3 regions of the Peribacillus sp. RS7 genome follow, and region 2 is predicted to be linked to each of the others. Evidence: riboswitches for the same ligand, from Rfam matches in the RefSeq annotation. Region 2 holds a riboswitch; each other region holds the start of a gene.
What was found. Region 2 has a riboswitch for S-adenosylmethionine ahead of metK (methionine adenosyltransferase). Riboswitches for the same ligand answer to the same signal wherever they lie in the genome.
Positions count from the first base shown of each region.

Region 1 (2,272 bases), 2.0 Mb from region 2:
CTGTAGGCACCAGTGCCTATCAATTCAAGATCACTTAAAGCTATTTCGTCAATTTCAATTGACTTTGTTATTTTACTAAAATCATATTTTGGTTCCCAAAGATCGATTAGTGTTCCTCCGTGCGGTAAACTGATTGTCATGCTAATTTCCCCCTATGGTTTCTATTTATTTAAGCCTATAATTTCTATTTATTTAAGATAAATGCAATCCGCATTCCGTTTTTTGGGCTCCTTGCCAACGGCCTGAGCGTAAATCATCTGCATTGAAGGCAGGTGCCGTACATGTTTTACAACCAATGCTTGGATATCCATTATCATGCAGGATATTATATGGAAGTCCATTTTTGTGGGCATAACGCCAAACATCTTTCCATGTCCAATGTATGAGTGGACATATTTTTACTGACTTGAACTTATTATCCTTATTGATATACTCTGTCAGAGCCCTTGTTTCAGATTGCTCCCTCCGTAGTCCCGAAAGCCAGGCTGTTGCCGTTGAAAGCACATCTGTAAGCGGAGTGATTTTACGGATGTTACAGCACTTATTGGAATCGCTAAGCCATAATTCATCCCCATGTTCCGCTGCCTGTTCTTCAAGCGTCAATGCTGGTTTCTTCATTTCGATTGAAAGATTTGGATATCGCTTTTTCACTTGATCGATCAATTGGTAAGTTTCCTCAAAATGAACATCTGTATCAAGGAAAACTATTTTTGCCGAGGGATTGACCTTCGCCAATAAATCCGTAAGCACGATGCCTTCTATACCGAAACTACACGCATATATCAGTTTGTTTCCATAATGGTCATTCGCCCATTGCAGTACTTCCAAAGCACCTTTTGTCTCACTATCTTCAGGAAATACAGGTAAATCCCCGGTGTTGAAATTTTCATAGTTTATTAATGCAGCCAACTTTGTAGCCCCCTCTAAGAACTTGCTGTATGTCGCTGGTTAGAGTTACTTTTGATCAATGCCCGTTATAATCTTCCCCAGTTTAAATGACCCTAGGAAAAAGAGACGAATCTAACCAATACTCTCTTTATATCAGTTAAACCCGCCTCTAGTTTTTCTAGTCAGCAGATACCTTATTTAATTCTTAGTTTTTCATTTCTTTCCATTTGAATGATTTTACCATCTTGGACAATAAGTGTAATCGATCCATACTTCATTGAATTAAGCATTTCTTGAAGTCGTTCAAATATTTCTTCAAGCTGATTCTCTTTATCCAAACCTGTTCCTCCTTTAAGAAAATCCGCGAATATATTATTTCACCGCTGATTAAATGAATTTATTAAATTTATATAATTCCAAACAACCTTAAATTGTTATGGTTTCCCAAAGAATTTTGCGAAAAATAAAAATCTTTCCATGATGGAAAGATTTCAAGGTAAATATTCTTTACCTTATCTTCCAAAATGATCAACATTTTGTTGGAGGTAGCACCTTGCATCCATCATGCAGGTTGCTGGACTTCAAAGGGCCAATTCCCTCCGTCGCTCTGGATAAGTTTTATTATTTTAAATATTAACATATATTTAATCCTTGTCAATGGAGTTTTCTTATAAAATAACTTGGTTTAATATTATGGAGGAACTGTTATTTTTATACACACTATTCCATTCATGATTTTATGTTCATTTAAATATGAAAATAGACTCGTCTTTTTAGATAAAGTCTCCAAAAAATGAGTCTATTTTCATTATTAAGCTATTATTGATGCCTGTCATTCATTGAAAAAGTAATTACTTGAATTCCATTCCTTTTATTGAAGTCGATTACTTATTAATTTCTTAACTGAATCGCTTCTATAAATTCTTGAACCTGACTCTGAACGCGATCAACTAAATTCAAGTCATTGATCGGGTTTTCTGAATTCTGTTTATCTATTTCCTTATCCACAAAATATATGCCCTGCAACGGCTCGCCTTTTAATATTGAAATTAATGGTTTAAGCGCATAATCAATCGCCAATAAATGCCTGTTACTTCCGCCAATCATAATGGGCAGCACTGGCTTCCCCTTAAAAGCTCCTTCTGGCAGCAAATCAATCAAGGCTTTTAATACCCCTGTATAAGAAGCCTTATATACCGGTGAACCAATGATGATTCCTCTGGCTGCTTGTATTTTCTCCGAAAGCTTTAAGATATCTTCGCTATTATATTTCCCTTGGAATAAATCATCTGCTGAGAAATCCGTAATTGAGTAATAAGCTGTGGTAAATCCTTGGTTTTCGACTAATGATTGAATATGTTTTAGTGAAATGTCCGTTCTTGAT
Region 1 covers NZ_CP168135.1:4,982,492-4,984,763, forward strand. The annotation lists gene sat (sulfate adenylyltransferase) at 1-140, opposite strand, end outside; gene ACDZ29_RS24730 (phosphoadenylyl-sulfate reductase) at 193-897, opposite strand; gene ACDZ29_RS24735 (YezD family protein) at 1,083-1,226, opposite strand; SAM riboswitch class I at 1,398-1,506, opposite strand; gene ssuE (NADPH-dependent FMN reductase) at 1,780-2,272, opposite strand, start outside.
Region 1: linked by a shared signal. The riboswitch ahead of ACDZ29_RS24735 (YezD family protein) and the one ahead of metK (methionine adenosyltransferase) in region 2 are both predicted to bind S-adenosylmethionine.

Region 2 (2,272 bases):
CGAATGTATCAATCGAGATCGATACAGGCTCTGCCACACCAATTGCGTATGCCAATTGAACTTCCGCTTTGTCAGCAAGGCCAGCGGCAACGATGTTTTTCGCAACGTAACGCGCTGCATATGCCGCAGAACGGTCAACTTTAGTAGCATCCTTACCAGAGAATGCACCACCGCCGTGACGAGCGTATCCGCCGTACGTATCAACGATGATTTTACGTCCAGTAAGACCAGCATCCCCTTGAGGTCCGCCAATTACGAAACGGCCGGTCGGGTTGATGAAGTACTTAGTTTGAGCATCGATCAATTCAGCTGGAACAACTGCTTTAATCACATGTTCTTTTATATCGGCTTGAATTTGTTCAAGCGTAATTTCTGCATCATGCTGTGTAGAGATAACGATCGTATCTACACGTACAGGACGGTTATTCTCATCATACTCCACAGTTACCTGTGTTTTACCATCAGGGCGTAAGTAAGCAAGAGTTTCATCTTTACGAACTTTAGCCAAGCGGAATGAAAGTTTATGTGCCAATGAAATCGGAAGTGGCATAAGCTCTTCTGTTTCATTACAAGCAAATCCGAACATAAGACCTTGGTCCCCTGCACCGATTGCATCGATTTCTTCCTCTGACATGTTTCCTTCACGAGCTTCCAATGCTTTATCGACGCCAGCTGCGATATCGGCAGACTGCTCATCAATGGAACTCAATACAGCACAAGTTTCAGCATCGAAACCATATTTCGCACGTGTGTAGCCAATTCCTGCAATGGTATCACGAACGATACGCGGAATATCCACGTAAGCGGATGTTGTAATTTCACCAGCAACAAGCACAAGACCTGTTGTTACACTTGTTTCACACGCAACACGTGCATTTGCATCCTTAGCAAGGATAGCATCTAAAATGGAATCTGAAATCTGATCACAAATTTTGTCCGGATGGCCCTCTGTAACAGATTCAGAAGTAAATAGACGTTTCTTTGACATCATATTTCCTCCTTGGAAGTTAGTATGTTGTAGGCATAAGCCTGATTTTTTACGGAACTCGTTTCCCTCATTAGTTTCAACTATAGACACAGAATTACTTATAAATACACAAAAACCTTCCCTGGCAAATGAGGAAAGGTTTAAAATTCTGTCTTCTATCCTTTCACTCTTATCGTTCAAGGGTTTTTTACCTTGCTCAGGTTAGCACCATCACCACTATTCCTTGAAGAACCATCGCTTTATTTTCGGCGATCGATCTTGGAGTCAAGTTCAATATGGCAGGTTGCTGGGTTTCAAAGGGCCTGTCCCTCCACCAACTCGGGATAAGAGAATCCGTACAATTTAAGATAATATCGTATCAGGTTGGAACTTGTCAATGTTTTTCTAAAAAGAACATATCCGCCCACTTGAAAAAATGGGTTGTTTCAGCGTCTTCAAAGGGTTTCCAAGGCAGAAGGCGAATAGAAATGTTGAAAATTGCCATTAATAATAGAAAATAAAGCATACTAACAGGAATGGCCAATTAGAAATATGTTGCTTAATTACTTCCTATTTAAAATAAAATTTTCACTCCATGTAAGTATATGCAATTGTATTGACTCGGTTCCTGCGCCTTAATAAGGAAAATTGATTAACGAAACCAGTTGAAAATAATCACAAATTAAAAGAAATAGTATAGACTATTTAAATGAATGTGTTATACTAATTGTAATATAAAAACTTAAACAAAGGAAGGTACCTCATATATGAATTCTGTAGATGTTTCTAATGAGTTACACCAGTTATTAACAGGAAACAATGTTCAAACTCAACTTTCAGTTCCTCAATTGGTCGAAAAAGTATTAAGCAGAAATGAAGGCGTACTAACATCAACTGGTGCAGTAAAAGCTGAAACCGGCAAGTATACTGGTCGTTCACCTAAAGATAAATATATCGTGGAAGAAGCATCCGTTAAGGATAAAGTCGATTGGGGTTCAGTGAACCAGCCAATTTCTGAAGATGTTTTCAATAAACTATATAATAAAGTAGTTGACTACCTAAAAGCAAAAGAAGAGATTTTCGTTTTCAAAGGTTTCGCTGGTGCAGACGAATCATCACGTCTTCCCATCCGAGTTGTTAATGAATATGCTTGGCATAATCTTTTTGCCCATACTTTGTTCATCCGTCCGAACGAAGAGGAATTAAGAGGTCACGAAGCTGAATTCACAATTCTTTCGGCACCTAATTTCAAAGCAGACCCAGAAGTGGACGGGACTTCATCCGAAACTTTCATCATCGTTTCAT
Region 2 covers NZ_CP168135.1:1,413,873-1,416,144, forward strand. The annotation lists gene metK (methionine adenosyltransferase) at 1-991, opposite strand, end outside; SAM riboswitch class I at 1,155-1,318, opposite strand; gene pckA (phosphoenolpyruvate carboxykinase (ATP)) at 1,735-2,272, shown strand, end outside.

Region 3 (2,272 bases), 200 kb from region 2:
TTTCCCACATATTCCCCTTCCCTGTCAAGAACAGGATCAATCCTAATAATATGCCTATAAAAAAGGTTGCCACCACAGAGATACTTGTCATATAAAGCGTTTCTTTCGTTGCTTCAATAATGTCTTCCCAATCAACATTCGGCAATAATTCTTCAAGCATGAGTAATCACCTCCACGCCTACCTGCTGTGCTTTAATGAATTCGATTGCGCGGAGCATTTCATCCTCTTTGCCATCAAGATGGATAAACAACGTTCCATATGAACCGCTTCTGGTTTGCGATATTTTACCTTGAACGATATTGACATCCAACTCGAAGTTACGTACGAGCTTAGTTATCAACGGGCTTTCTGCATGATCACCTACAAAAGTCAATTGAATCACTTTGCCTGCAGGAAAGCGTTCGAGCAGATGGTCCATCGTTTCTTTCGTTTCTTCTGGTTCCGTCACCTGTTGCACGAAACGCTTCGTCATTTGTTCTTTAGGATTCTTGAAAACATCCAGGACAGGTCCCTGTTCAACAACTTGCCCGCTTTCCATCACAGCCACACGATGACAGATTTTACGTATTACATGCATTTCATGTGTTATCAAGACAATCGTCAACCCGAGACGCTGATTGATGTCAACAAGCAATTCGAGTATAGAGTCGGTAGTCTGCGGATCCAAGGCAGAAGTCGCTTCATCACACAGCAGCACTTTAGGATCATTCGCTAGAGCCCTGGCTATTCCCACCCGTTGCTTTTGCCCTCCGCTTAATTGCGAAGGATATGCCTTTTCTCTGCCTTCCAGTCCGACTAACTTGATCAATTCGTTCACACGTTTGGTGCGTTCAAATTTTGAAACTCCAGCAATTTCCAACGGGAAGGATATATTTTCCTGAACGGTTCTGGACCATAATAGATTGAAATGTTGGAAAATCATGCTGATTTCTTGACGGGCCTTACGAAGCTGAGCACCTTTAATTTTTGAAATTTCCTTCTCAGCCACCACAACGGATCCTTCTGTCGGTGTTTCCAATCCATTGAGCATCCTGATCAAAGTACTTTTCCCCGCTCCACTATAACCAATAATACCGAAAATCTCGCCTTTATTTATTTCAACATTCACATTATTTACAGCCTTGATCGTCTCACTGCTTCCTTTTCCTGTTCGGAACAGCTTACTGACTTTTGTCAATGTAATCATTAATCCTCACCTCTTTTATCCAATAAAACCTATGAACTTAGTTAATTTCTCTACATTATTATCTGTTTCCCCTACCAATTTTGCAGTTCATGCAAAGGTTTTTCCTACTGAAATAGAAAAAACCTTTCTGCATGAGCAGAAAGGCAGGTGAAGAAACAGGCCTTCCTCTCATCTTCCAAAGTGATTAAACTTTGTGTGAATTGGCACCTTTCCAAGGAAATCTCCTTGTCGGTTGCCGGGTTTCATCGGGCACATCCCTCCACCTCTCTTGATAAGAGCTAATATATAGAATATTTGTATATCATTAAGTTCTTTAGTATGTTGAAATTTTATCATAGATAAAAAAGGAGCGCAATGTATAATATTTCTAGTTCAAGAATGCCCAGGACTTTTTGCTTAAACCGTTTTAGAAGTCAAGGAGACGATATTCGTCGCTTTTTCAATTGCCTGCTCCAAATCTTCTATTAAATCCTCTACATTTTCAATCCCAATGGATAAACGGACTTGATCAGCACGCACACCCGCTTTCGCCAGACCTGCATCATTCAATTGCTGATGGGTCGTACTGGCAGGGTGGATGATCAAACTCTTCGCATCCCCTACATTCGCTACATGGGACCATAATTCCACCGAATTGATAAGTTTCGCCCCGGCTTCGCGGTCTCCCTTAATTCCAAAAGTCACAACGGATCCTGCTCCCTTGGGCAAATATTTATCCGCAAGGGCTTTATCGGGATGATCCTCATTAGAAGGATGCGAAACCCAAGTCACGGCAGGGTGATTTTTCAAATATTGAAGTACAGACTTCGTGTTCGAAAGATGCTCTTTCATCCTTACATGCAGCGTTTCAAGTCCAAGCGTAAACTGGAATGCGCTTTGGGCACTTAGCGCAGGGCCTAAATCACGAAGTAACTGCACTCGGGCTTTCGTTATAAAAGCGGCTGGTCCAACTGCCTCGGCGTATACCAGACCGTCGTAACTTGGATCAGGCTCCGTAAAGCCAGGGTAGTTTGGTGAGTTCCAATCGAACTTCCCTCCATCCACGATGACACCGCCTAAAGTGGTTCCATTTCCCAGAAGCCATT
Region 3 covers NZ_CP168135.1:1,615,748-1,618,019, forward strand. The annotation lists gene ACDZ29_RS08420 (methionine ABC transporter permease) at 1-160, opposite strand, end outside; gene ACDZ29_RS08425 (methionine ABC transporter ATP-binding protein) at 153-1,187, opposite strand; SAM riboswitch class I at 1,353-1,465, opposite strand; gene ACDZ29_RS08430 (O-acetylhomoserine aminocarboxypropyltransferase/cysteine synthase family protein) at 1,584-2,272, opposite strand, start outside.
Region 3: linked by a shared signal. The riboswitch ahead of ACDZ29_RS08425 (methionine ABC transporter ATP-binding protein) and the one ahead of metK (methionine adenosyltransferase) in region 2 are both predicted to bind S-adenosylmethionine.